DNA from 3 places in the Streptomyces cinnabarinus genome. Region 2 is predicted to be linked to each of the others. Evidence: riboswitches for the same ligand, from Rfam matches in the RefSeq annotation. Region 2 holds a riboswitch; each other region holds the start of a gene.
The links. Region 2 has a riboswitch for cyclic di-AMP ahead of STRCI_RS17270 (LysM peptidoglycan-binding domain-containing protein). Riboswitches for the same ligand answer to the same signal wherever they lie in the genome.
Positions count from the first base shown of each region.

Region 1: it holds a riboswitch for cyclic di-AMP, as region 2 does, so the genes downstream of both, STRCI_RS05800 (C40 family peptidase) here and STRCI_RS17270 (LysM peptidoglycan-binding domain-containing protein) in region 2, are expected to answer to the same signal.
Region 3: it holds a riboswitch for cyclic di-AMP, as region 2 does, so the genes downstream of both, STRCI_RS23825 (transglycosylase SLT domain-containing protein) here and STRCI_RS17270 (LysM peptidoglycan-binding domain-containing protein) in region 2, are expected to answer to the same signal.

Region 1 is NZ_CP114413.1:1,362,412-1,366,491, forward strand. It holds gene STRCI_RS05795 (ABC transporter permease) at 7-978, shown strand; cyclic di-AMP (ydaO/yuaA leader) riboswitch at 1,488-1,615, shown strand; gene STRCI_RS05800 (C40 family peptidase) at 1,619-2,092, shown strand; gene STRCI_RS05805 (LysE family translocator) at 2,149-2,763, opposite strand; gene STRCI_RS05810 (LysR family transcriptional regulator) at 2,875-3,780, shown strand; gene STRCI_RS05815 (ATP-binding protein) at 3,859-4,080, opposite strand, start outside.
Region 2 is NZ_CP114413.1:3,856,606-3,860,685, reverse strand. It holds gene STRCI_RS17280 (cytochrome P450 family protein) at 1-879, shown strand, start outside; gene STRCI_RS17275 (transglycosylase family protein) at 1,143-2,126, shown strand; cyclic di-AMP (ydaO/yuaA leader) riboswitch at 2,303-2,483, shown strand; gene STRCI_RS17270 (LysM peptidoglycan-binding domain-containing protein) at 2,488-3,186, shown strand; gene eno (phosphopyruvate hydratase) at 3,490-4,080, shown strand, end outside.
Region 3 is NZ_CP114413.1:5,252,832-5,256,911, forward strand. It holds gene STRCI_RS23815 (hypothetical protein) at 1-383, opposite strand, end outside; gene STRCI_RS23820 (HAD family hydrolase) at 532-1,338, shown strand; gene STRCI_RS23825 (transglycosylase SLT domain-containing protein) at 1,359-1,832, opposite strand; cyclic di-AMP (ydaO/yuaA leader) riboswitch at 1,837-2,033, opposite strand; gene STRCI_RS23830 (CocE/NonD family hydrolase) at 2,299-4,080, opposite strand, start outside.

The DNA.
Region 1 (4,080 bases), 2.5 Mb from region 2:
GAAACCATGTCCACCCGCCGCCGACTGATCGCGGTCGTCGTCCTAGTCCCGGTCCTCGCCGCCCTCGCCCTGTGGGCCTTCGCCTGGCCCGCCGCCCGCACCGCACCCCGCGACCTGCCGCTCGGGGTGGCCGGCCCGGCCACCGCCACCGCCCAGGTGGAACGCCAACTGACCCGGCACGAGGGGGCGTTCGAGCTCCACCACTACGCCGACGAGGCCGCCGCCCGGGACGCCGTCGAGGACCGGTCCGTATACGGCGCGATCGTCGTGACACCGGACGGCACCTCGCTGCTCACCGCCTCGGCGGGCAGTCCGGTCGTGGCTCAGCTGCTCCAGCAGCAGGCCGCCGCCGCGGGCGGCGAGGTCCGGACCGTCGACGTGGTGCCCGCGCCCGCCAATGACCCTCGGGGCGCGGCCTTCAACGCCGGCGTGCTGCCGCTCGCGCTGGCCGGTATCGCGGCGGGCGCGGTGGTGACCCTGCTCGGCCTGCGCGGCGGCCGGGCGGTGGCCGCACTGGCCGCTTCCGCCGCGCTGGTGGGCCTCACCGCGGCGGCCGTGGCCCACAGCTGGCTGGCGGTCGTCGACGGCAACTGGTGGGCGGAGGCAGGGGTGTTCGGCCTGGCGACCCTCGCGGTGAGCGCCGCCGTCGCCGGACTGGCCGCCCTGATCGGCCCCGCCGGGATCGGGATCACCGCGGGCCTGGTCATGCTGTTCGGCAACCCCTTCTCCGGCGCGCCCTCGGCGCCGGAGCTGCTGCCCGAGCCGGTCGGCGCGATCGGACAGTGGCTGCCGCCGGGCGCGGGCGCGACGGCGCTGCGCTCCACGGCGTTCTTCGACGGCGCCGCGGCCACCGGCCCCGTGCTGACACTGACGTGGTGGGCGACGCTGGGCCTGGGCGCGGTGGTGCTCGGCGCCCTGCTGAAGTCCCGTACGCAGAGCCAGCCGACACCGGAGCGGGAACTCGCCCCGGTGTCATAGGCACTGCGGGACGCGCCGGCGCGAGCGCCGCGTGCCCTGGACGGACAGCGCCGCGCGGCTCGCGTCACGGTGCCGCCGCGCTCGGACAGTTGACGCACGTGAGCGCGGTGCGGGCGTCCCGCCGCCATCTCGACTCGTCCGGCCCGGAGTTGAAACGGACCAAACGAGGTACCCCCTTTTGGCGTAGCCGCGCCTCCTTTTGCCGACCCGTCAGGGTTGCGCAACGCGCGTAGCCCCAGGACCGAAATGGACGTTCCGTGCCTGGTCCGGGCATCCCCCGGGCCCTCGACGATCGTTCGAACGGAGCAGTGTCCACCCGAACGGGTGAGTGGTGAGTAACACCACAAATCCCCGGTTCCATTGGGATTTTCGGACATCAGTGAGTCAAGATCCCTGTCTGACGACAAGCCCCCGCCACAGCGGCGGGGCGGTCCGGGCGGACGCCGAGTCCTGCCGCCGCCCGGACGACCGGTCGACAGGAGTGGATCGGCAGGAGTGGAGGACCCAGGCACGACGGGTCGCCGGCACGGAGGTTCGCGCCGAGCAGCCCTTGGGGTGAAGCCGCTTTTCGCGGCCGGGCAACTTCGCCAGCCCGAATCCGACAGGTCATCCTTCACAGGCGGCTGACGAAGGGTTGCGCATGACTGCGCTCAATCGTGTCCCGTCGCTGATGGCCCGTGCCGGTACGGCTTCGGCGCTCACCATCGCCGCCGTGGGCGGTTCGATCGTGGCCCCCGGCCTCTCCGCCGAGGCCCAGGCGGCCACTCCGGCGACGAAGGCACTCCAGGTCGCGGCCTCCAAGAAGGGCTCCCCCTACAAGTGGGGCGCCGTCGGGCCGCACCGCTTCGACTGCTCCGGGCTCACGCTGTACTCGTACAAGAAGGCGGGCAAGAAGCTGCCTCGTACGGCGGCCCAGCAGTACAACAAGACGCGCCACATCTCGTCCAAGAGCCGCAAGTCCGGCGACCTCGTGTTCTTCCACTCGGGGTCGAACATCTACCACGTCGGCATCTACGCCGGGAAGGGCAAGATCTGGCACGCCCCGAAGACCGGGGATGTGGTGAGGCTGCAGAAGATCTGGACCAAGAGCGTCTGGTACGGCCGGGTGAGCTGACCGGCGGCCCGAGGGGGGCGGCGGCGTCCTGACACGCCGCCGCCCCTGACGGTCGCTCAGGTGACGGCTTCGAGGAGCAGGACCGTGCCCAGGGCGGTCAGGGCGGCGCCGGTGACCGCTTCCACGCGCCGGGCGGCCCGCGGCCTGCGCAGCCACCGGCCGAGCCGGTCCACCAGCAGCGCCACGGCCGGGAACCACAGCAGGGCGAGCACCACCACGATCAGTGCCAGCAGCAGGGTCCGGGGCAGCGCGGGAGAGCCTGCCGGCACGAACTGCGGGAGCAGGCTGAGGAACGTGATCGGCGCCTTGGGATTGAGCGCGTTGGTGACGAAGCCCTGCCGCAGCGGGCGCGCGGCGACGGAGGTCTCCTCGGGAGCTTCCGGGCGCGGTCGGCGCAGGGCCCGGAGCGTGCGTGCGCCCAGGTACAGCACATAGGCGCCGCCCAGCAGTTGAAGCGTTCGGAACAGTGCGGGGACCGCGGTCAGCACGGCCGCCACCCCAGCGACCGCCAGCGCGGTGTGCAGCATCAGCCCGGCCGTGATGCCGAGCGCGCAGGCGATCCCGGCCCGGCGCGAGACCAGGGCGTTGCGTACGACCACGGTGAAGTCGGCCCCGGGCATGGCGACCATGCCGGCGGCGACCCCGGTGAAGGCGAGAAGCTGTCCGTCCATACGGCCAGCGTGCCGTGCGGAAGCCTTCAGCAGGTACTTCGAATATTCTGGGTCTGCCTTAAGCAATGCTTTAGTCTCCGGCCCGGCGCCCGAGCCCCAAGGGAGTCTCCCGTGTACGACCCCACCCGGCTCGCCGCACTCGTGGCGGTCGCCGAGGCCGGTTCGATCACCCGGGCCGCCGAGCGGCTCGGCTACACCCCGCCCGCGCTCTCCCAGCAGCTGGCGAAGCTGGAGCGGGAGGCGGGCACACCTCTGCTGGTCCGGCACCATCGCGGGGCCCGGCTCACCGGCGCGGGCGAACTGCTGGTGGCGCGGGCCCGCCGGGTGCTGGACGAACTGGAGCGCGCCCGGCATGAACTGGCCCGGCTCACCGGGCTGTCCGGGGGCACGCTCCGGCTCGGCACCTTCCAGACCGCGGGCGTCCATCTGCTGCCGCCGGTACTGAGCGCGTTCCGCCGGGCCCACCCGGACGTGGAACTGACGGTGGCCGACTACGAGCCGCCCGCCGGGGTCGCCGCGGTCGCCGCAGGGGAGATCGATCTGGCGCTGACCCACACCTATGAGCCCGCGGACCCGGTGCCGGTGCCCGCGTCGGTCGTGCTGGAGCCGGTTCTGGTCGAGGAGTTGGTGCTGGTGACCGCGCCCGGGCACGCCCTCGCCGACGCGACCTCACGGCTGCCGCTGAGCGAGCTGGCCGGGCAGCCGCTGATCAGCATGGCGCCGGATCATCCGGCCCGGCAGGGGGTGGAGGCGGTGCTGGCCCGGGCCGGGGCCACCGCGTCGGTGCTGGTGGAGACCCCGGTGTACGCGCTGGTGTGCGCGCTCGTCAGTGCGGGGCTCGGGGTCGGTGTGGTGCCGGAGATGGTGGCGCGGACGGCGGTCACTCCGGTCGGGACCCGGGCGCTGGAAGGGGGCGAGCTGCGCCGTACGATCTCGGTCGCGCGGCGGGCGGAGGGGGCGACGCCCGCGGTGGACGCCTTCGGGGCGCTGTTGCGGGGTGCGTTCGCCAGGGCCTGACTCCTGCGGGGCCTGGACCGGGGCCAGGGCCTGGACAAGGGGCCTGCGGGCGCGGGCCGGGGGGATTCGGTGATGGCCCTATGGCTCCTGCTGGCCCGCCGTGGTGACCGGGCGGGCCGGGGCCGTCCAGGGGAGTTCGATGGAGACCGTCTTGCCGCCCTCGCGGGTCGGCCGGACTCTGAGGCGGCCGCCGCACTCGGCGGTCAGCCAGCGGATGATCACCAGTCCCCGGCCGTTGTCCTGCTGGACGGCGGCGGGCAGGCGCTTGGGGAACCGCGGATGACTGTCGGTGACCCCGAT
Region 2 (4,080 bases):
GACCAGCTGATCGACCGGTTCGCCGCGGAGGGCAGCGCCGACCTCATCCATGAGTTCGCCTTCCCGCTCCCCATCTACGCGATCTGCGATCTGCTCGGTGTGCCCCGCGAGGACCAGGACGACTTCCGGGACTGGGCGGGCATGATGATCCGCCACCAGGGCGGCCCGCGGGGCGGGGTCGCGCGGTCGGTGAAGAAGATGCGCGGCTATCTCGCCGACCTCATCCACCGCAAGCGCGAGGCGCTGCCCGCCGAACCCGCCCCCGGCGAGGATCTGATCTCGGGCCTGATCCGGGCCTCCGACCACGGCGAGCACCTCACCGAGAACGAGGCCGCCGCCATGGCCTTCATCCTGCTGTTCGCGGGGTTCGAGACCACCGTGAACCTCATCGGCAACGGCACCTACGCCCTGCTCACCCACCCCGAACAACGGACCCGCCTCCAGGAGTCGCTGGCCGCCGAGGACACCGCCCTGCTCGAAACCGGCGTGGAGGAACTCCTGCGCTACGACGGCCCGGTCGAGCTGGCCACCTGGCGGTTCGCCACCCGGCCCCTGACCATCGGCGGCCAGGACATCGCCCCCGGTGACCCGGTGCTCGTCGTCCTCGCCGCCGCCGACCGGGACCCGGAGCGGTTCGCCGACCCCGATCGCCTCGACCTCGCCCGCCGCGACAACCAGCACCTCGGCTACGGCCACGGCATCCACTACTGCCTGGGCGCCCCGCTCGCCCGTCTGGAGGGCCAGACCGCGCTGGCCACCCTCCTCACCCGCCTCCCGGACCTCCGGCTCGCGGCGGAACCGGCCGAGCTGCGCTGGCGCGGCGGCCTCATCATGCGCGGACTGCGCACCCTGCCGGTCGAGTTCACACCGGGCCGCTGACAACTCCAGCGCGTAGCAAGTCAGAGGCGAGCCGTATCCGACACAAACGTGACACACCCTCAAGTCCGTGATCTTCACGTGATCTGTGCGGCATTAACTTGTGACAAGTGATCGTCTGCCGATACGTTCACTCGACAGCGCGGCGCCTCGCCTCACCGGTACCGCGCCGCTCCCCGCTGTCTTCGAAAGGCCCCCGCATGCTCTCCGGGAACGGTCGTCACCGTCGCCCCCGCCAGGCCCCGGCTCTCATCGTCGCGGCCGGCGTGACCGGCTCCGCCATCGCCATCCCGCTCCTCGGCGCCACCGGTGCCAGCGCGGCCGAGGGCAACACCTGGGACAGGGTCGCGGAATGCGAGAGCGGCGGCTCCTGGAGCGAGGACAACGGCAACGGCTACTACGGCGGCCTCCAGGTCACCCAGGAGAACTGGGAACGCTACGGCGGCACGACGTACGCCGAGAGTGCGGACCAGGCCAGCCGCTCCCAGCAGATAGCCGTCGCCGAGCGCATCCTCGACGACCAGGGGCTCGCCGCCTGGCCGACCTGCGGCCCGCTCTCCGGCCTCGACGCCGACTCCGGTTCGGTCGGCGTCGACACGGGTCTTGAAGAGGACGGCGATTCGACCGACTCGTCCGAATCATCCAACTCATCCGGTTCGGCCGGTCTGCTGGACACCGTCGGTGGCGGCGCCTCCGCGGGCGACGAGGACGCCGACTCCGAGGCGGACCCCAGCGCATCCACGTCACCCGGAGCGTCGGGCGACTCGAAGGGGGTGAAGGGGTCGAAGGGGTCGAAGGACGCAACAGAGTCGGCGAATCCGAGTAAGTCGGATAAGTCGAGCAAGTCGGACAAGTCTCCCGAGTCGGCGCGGGCTTCCGAGGGTGAGGAGTCGGAGGGCTCGTCCGACTCCTCCGGGAGTGTCCCCTCGGGTGTGGCCGACGGTCTGTTCACCGGCATATCCGGACTGGACAATTCGGGCAACATCCTCTGGGTCGGGGGCGATTCCACCCTCATCGACACCGGCGTCGGCCGTCATCGCGGCCAGCCCGCGGACGAGGGCGGGGTGGAGCGTTCGTACGTCGTCCGCAACGGCGACACGCTCGCGAGCATCGCCGACTCCCTTGACCTCGACGGCGGATGGCGTGGGCTCTACGCCGACAACAGGTCGGCCATCGGCGCCGACCCCAGCCGTATCACTCCCGGTCAGACCCTTGAAGTAGGGGACGAATCGGTCGGAAACCAGGGCTAGTTCACGTCGCACTTCGCACCTGAATGTCCGCTTTGGTGAAAGTGTGGGATGAGTCTCAGAAGCCCTGATCGTCTTTGAAATTCCCCGGATCGCCTGCCTACGGTCGTGACCGCTCGCAGCAGCGGGCCCCGACCGCCGCACGCCGAATCCTGCCGGTGGCCGTACGGGAACAGTCGTCGCGTCATGCGCCGTAGGCAGGAGCGGGGGACCCAAGGTAAGCGCCGGGTCCGGAGGTTGAGGCGACTCGACACCGGAACCGGCTTGGGGTGAAGCCGCGCACTCGACAGACTGCGCGGCCGGGCAACTCAACCGGCCCGAACCCGACAGCTCACCTCGCAGGCGTCGGTGAGGGGATCGATCCATGCTGTTTTCCGGCAAGGGCAAGCACCGTCGTCCGTCCAAGGCCACCCGCGCCATCGCGATCGCCGGTGTCACCGGCGCCGCCGTCGCCGCTCCGCTGATGGCGGCCGGCAGCGCCTCCGCCGCCACCGCCTCCGAGTGGGACGCCGTCGCCCAGTGCGAGTCCGGCGGCGACTGGTCCATCAACACCGGCAACGGCTACTACGGCGGTCTGCAGTTCTCGGCCTCCACCTGGGCCGCGTACGGCGGCACGCAGTACGCCTCCACCGCCGACCAGGCCAGCAAGTCCCAGCAGATCGAGATCGCCGAGAAGGTCCTCGCGGGCCAGGGCAAGGGCGCCTGGCCGTCCTGCGGCGTCGGTCTGTCCAGCGCCACCTACACCGGCGGCTCCACCGGGAGCGGCACCACGAGCAACACCGAGACCCGTTCGACCGAGGAGCAGACCGCCTCCCGCTCGACCGAGCGTCCGGCTCAGAAGGCCGACAAGGCCGAGAAGGCCAAGAAGACCGTGACCACCCCGACCGGCAAGAAGGTCAAGAAGGGTGACGGCGAGTACAAGGTCGTCAAGGGCGACACCCTCAGCACCATCGCCGAGGAGCACGACGTCAAGGGCGGCTGGGAGAAGCTCTTCAAGCTGAACAAGGGCATCGTCGAGGACGCTGACCTGATCTACCCCGGTCAGCAGCTGCACCTCAAGTAATCCCTTAGCCGGACCACAGGGTCCTCATACCGGCCTCCTCCATACTGGAGGCCCCGTGAGGGTCACCCCCCGTCCCCACGGGCTCCCCGCCCCGGTGCGTTCTCCCCCGTACGCACCGGGGCGGGGTCTTCTTTTTCCCGGTAGTTCACCGCTCCTTTGTTCCGTAGAGAAACAATGGGTACCGTCTGTCCTTGTCCACGGGACGGTCGGTCGGCTGGCCGATGTCCCTCAGGCGGTTAGGCTCTAGTCGCAAGGCTCAAGTGCCCCGCACTTCCAGCGTCACATCCCATGAAGGAGATGCTCGTGCCGTCCATCGACGTCGTCGTAGCCCGGGAAATCCTGGACTCCCGAGGCAACCCCACGGTCGAGGTCGAGGTCGGCCTCGACGACGGCAGCACGGGTCGTGCCGCCGTTCCGTCCGGTGCCTCCACCGGTGCCTTCGAGGCCATCGAGCTCCGTGACGGCGACCCCAACCGCTACCTCGGCAAGGGTGTCGAGAAGGCCGTCCTCGCCGTCATCGAGCAGATCGGCCCGGAGCTCGTCGGCTACGACGCCACCGAGCAGCGCCTGATCGACCAGGCGATGTTCGACCTGGACGCCACCGACAACAAGGGCTCGCTCGGCGCCAACGCCATCCTCGGCGTCTCCCTCGCCGTCGCCCACGCCGCCTCCGAGGCCAGCGACCTGCCGCTCTTCCGCTACCTGGGCGGCCCGAACGCGCACCTGCTGCCCGTTCCGATGATGAACATCCTGAACGGCGGCTCGCACGCCGACTCCAACGTGGACATCCAGGAGTTCATGATCGCCCCCATCGGCGCGGAGTCCTTCTCCGAGGCCCTGCGCTGGGGCGCCGAGGTCTACCACACCCTCAAGAAGGTGCTGAAGACCAAGGGC
Region 3 (4,080 bases), 1.4 Mb from region 2:
TCCTCGTCCTCCCCCTCCGCTCCGTCCTCCCCGTCCTCTCCCTCGAACCACAGACCGAGCCGCTTGACCTCGGTCTCGTACAGCGGTCCGCCCACCGGGTCCTCGGGCACGTTGCCGAGCGTCTCGAAGCCGTCGAGGAGCCAGCAGGCGTAGTTCCAGCGGGCCTCGCCGGGGTCCTCCGGGCGCCGCTCCAGCTCGTACTGCGTCTCGGTGTTGTAGCCGATCGCCACGTACGGGTGGCGGTAGTCGTAGTCAACGCGCCAGATACGGAAGGAGAGTGCGTAGATCTCGGGTTTCAGGTCCTCGGGGAAGCGTTCGAGGACGCGTCCGGCGGTCTCCCGGAGATGGTTCGCGAAGTCCTCTTGCCGGTCTGCCACACCCATCGCCCCCGTTCGTCACAACAGTGCCCCTCATTTCACCAGAAGCGGATGGGGGCAAGGGAGTTGGAGGGGGCGCGCGGGGCTGTGGTGGACGCCGGGGTCGTCCGGTTCGCGCTGAGTCGACGGGGCGTCCTGTCCGTATTCTCTGATCATGGCCGCACCCATCGCATATTCACTCATCGCCACCGACTTGGACGGAACCCTGCTCCGGGGCGACGACACGCTCTCCGACCGGTCGCTGGCCGCGCTCGCGCGGGTGGCCGAGTCCGGCGCCCGGCACCTGGTGGTGACCGGCCGGCCGGCTCCCAGGGTGCGGCCGCTCCTCGACGACCTGGGCAGCAGGGGGCTCGCGGTGTGCGGGCAGGGCGCGCAGGTGTACGACGCCGGCGCGGACCGTCTGCTGTGGTCGGTCACCCTGGACCGGGAGTTGGCCGAGACCGCGCTCGGCAAGATCGAGGCCGAGGTGGGGCAGGTGTACGCGGCGGTGGACCAGGACGGCGTGGACGGACTCACGTTGATCGAGCCCGGGTATCTGATGCCGCACCCCACCCTGCCCGCGGTGCGGGTCGGGCGGCGCGACGACCTGTGGTGCGAGCCGATCAGCAAGGTGCTGCTGCGCCATCCCGAGCTGTCCGACGACCAGTTGGCGGCGACGGCGCGCTCGGTGGTCGGTTCGCTGGCGACGGTCACCATGTCGGGCCCGGGAACCGTCGAACTTCAGCCATGCGGCATCACCAAGGCGACCGGCCTCGCGCTGGCCGCCGATCATCTGGGGCTCGGCCCGGACCGGACGATCGCCTTCGGTGACATGCCCAATGACATCCCGATGTTCGACTGGGCGGCGCACGGTGTCGCGATGGCCAACGCCCACCCCGAACTCAAGGCGGTGGCCGACGAGATCACCTTGTCGAACGAGGACGACGGCATCGCCGTCGTCCTCGAAAGACTCTTCCGGTAGCCCGGGGAAGGCGCGGTGGCTCAGTAGGCGCCGAAGACGTTGTCGATCGAACCGTAGCGCTGGGCCGCGTAGTTGCAGGCGGCGGTGATGTTCGCGACCGGGTCGTAGGGGTCGTACGAGGTGCCCGCCACGTGGTACGCCATGAAGGTCGGGTCGATCACCTGGAGCAGGCCCTTGGACGGGGTGCCCGCGGCGGCGTTGGAGTCCCAGTTGTTGATCGCGTACTGGTTGCCCGAGGACTCCCGGATGATGTTGCGGTAGATGCCGTCATAGCTGCCGGGGATCCCGTGATCCGCCATGACCTGGAGGGACGCCCGGATCCAGCCGTCGAGGTTGTTGGCGTACCCCAGCGAGGCGGCGGTGGTGGCGGTCGGCGTGGCCGCGGAGGCGTTGGTGGCGCCGATGAGCGGGAGCGCCAGTACGGCGGCTCCGGTGCCGAGGACGGCGAGCTTGCGGGCGATGCGGCGGGGGCGGCGCTGAGCGGCAGCGGGCATGGCGAAGTTCCTCTCCGGCGCCTGCGAGGTGAGCTGTCGGGTTCGGGCGGGAGCTGCCCGGCCGCGCACCACGATGGGCACGCGGCTTCACCCCGAGCCGTTTCGGCGCGTCCGAGGACGTCCGGCCCGGCGACTTACCTGGGTCCCCCGCTCCTGCCGTACGAAGATCTCGATGGAGCCGGACGGCGGCAGGATTCGGCGTCCGCCCGACAGGCCGGGAACGTATGCGAGAGCACATGTCCGAAACAAGTAGCGGATTCACATATCCAGGGATTTGATCTTCGAAAGGGGGATGTGCGGCCGCTGGGTGTTTGCGGGTGCCAAGGGTCAACTGGCGGGCGGGGGAGGGGTGTCGGTGATGGCCTGTGGAGTGCCTGTGAAGAGTGTGGCGTGAGTCAAGTCACGCACAGGCGCAAGAGTGAGCAAAACGGGCAATAGCCCCAATGGGGCTTTAACGTCTGGGTGTTCAGCGTCTCGGCGTTCGCGGAATCCGCTTCTCCCACGTCCGGTGGAAGACCACCTCGCCGCCGTCCGTGCAGATCACCTCGTTCGAGGTGATGAAGTCCGTCGCGTCGCAGGTGGTCTCCGACCGGGTCCGGACGGTGGTGTCCCAGGCCGGCTCCGGCCGGTGCAGGCGGATCGACCAGTCCGAGCGGGCGCGGGCGGAGAGCGGGTCCGCCTCCTGGATCGTGTACGTCTCCAGTGCGTCCTCGGTGCACTCCAGCCCGTCGGGGTGCACGCGCGTGCCGCCGTGCCGTGGATCGACCTCGATGCGCCACTCGCCCTTGGCCACGTCCCGGACGACCAGCCGCCGCGGGCGCGGCTCGTCCAGCGTGGCCGGCTCGGCCACGCCCAGGGGCTCGGCCTGCTCCGGCGCCTCGAAGGCAATGTCGAAGGCGGCATCGGAGGCGGCATCGGAGGCGACGTCGGACGCGACGCCGGACGCGACGCCGGACGCGACGCCGGACGCGACGTCGGACGCGACGCCGGACGAGGCGGCACGCGCGCGTACCGGCACTTCCAGGAAGCTCCCCGCCGGATCCAGCGTGAAGCCGGCTGTCGACTCAGGGTGCGGCCAGACCCACGGCCAGTACGCGCAGGACACCGCGAGCCGGATGCGATGGCCGGGCGGGAAGGCGTGCCCGATGGCGCTCAGCCCGAACTCGACGTCCTCCGTGGCACCCGGCTCCCACGGCACCGCCCGGTCGTGCCCGTGGCGCGCGGCGAGGTTCAGCACGCCGCGCGTGACCAGCGTCGAGGCGCCGTCGGGCGCGACATCGCAGACCCGCGCGATCACCTGCCCGCGCGGCACCTCCGAGGTCAGCCGCAGCCGCACTCTCGGCCGCCCCAGCACCCAGGTCTCCTCGCCCACGGCGAACTCGAAGCAAGCCGAGCGGGCGTCCTCCTCCCGCTGGTCCGGCGGCAGGTCGGCGTCGTTCCCGCGCGGGACGAACTGACCGGCGTCCACCCCGGTCTGCATGGGCGACCGCACGACAACAGGGGCGCCCTGGAGGGCGTACGTCACCTGGGTGATGTGCGGGGAGGGCCAGGACGGCTCGCCGACCCAGCGGCCGGGCAGGGTGCCGTAGGCCGTGGCGGGCGGGTGGGAGTCGCTGACGTAGGCGCGCAGGAGGGGCTCGGGGAGAGCGCCCTCGCCCTTCAGCCAGTGGTCCCACCAGCGCAGGGTCTCCTGGAGGAAGCCGATCGCCGGTCCGGGCGGCAGGTCCCGGTCGGGGTAGTGGTGGGACCAGGGGCCGATCAGACCGCGGACGCGGTCGGCGGGCAGGTGCTCCACGAGGCGCAGCACGGTGTCGCGGTACGGGTCGTGCCAGCCGCCGACCGCGAGGACGGCGGCCTCGATGGCGCCGTAGTCCTCGCGGACGCTGCCGTGGCGCCAGTGGTCGTCCCGGGTCGGGTGGGCCGGCCGGGTGTGCGGCAGCGGTTCGACGGCCTCCAGGCGCTTCAGCCAGAGCTCCCGCCACGCCTCACCGGCGTACCGCGGATCGGGTGGCAGACAGGCGGCGGCGAGCGTCGTCGCCGCCCGGGCGTGCATGTCGACCGCGCGGACGGAACCTCCCGCGTGGTGCGCATCGTTGTCATAGCGATCGTCGGTGGAGCAGACCGTGACGATCGCCTTGAGCGGCTCGGGCGCGAGGGCCGCGATCTGGAGAGAGTTGAAGCCGCCCCAGGAGATGCCGAACATGCCGACCTTGCCGTCGCACCAGGGCCGGTCCGCCAGCCAGTGCAC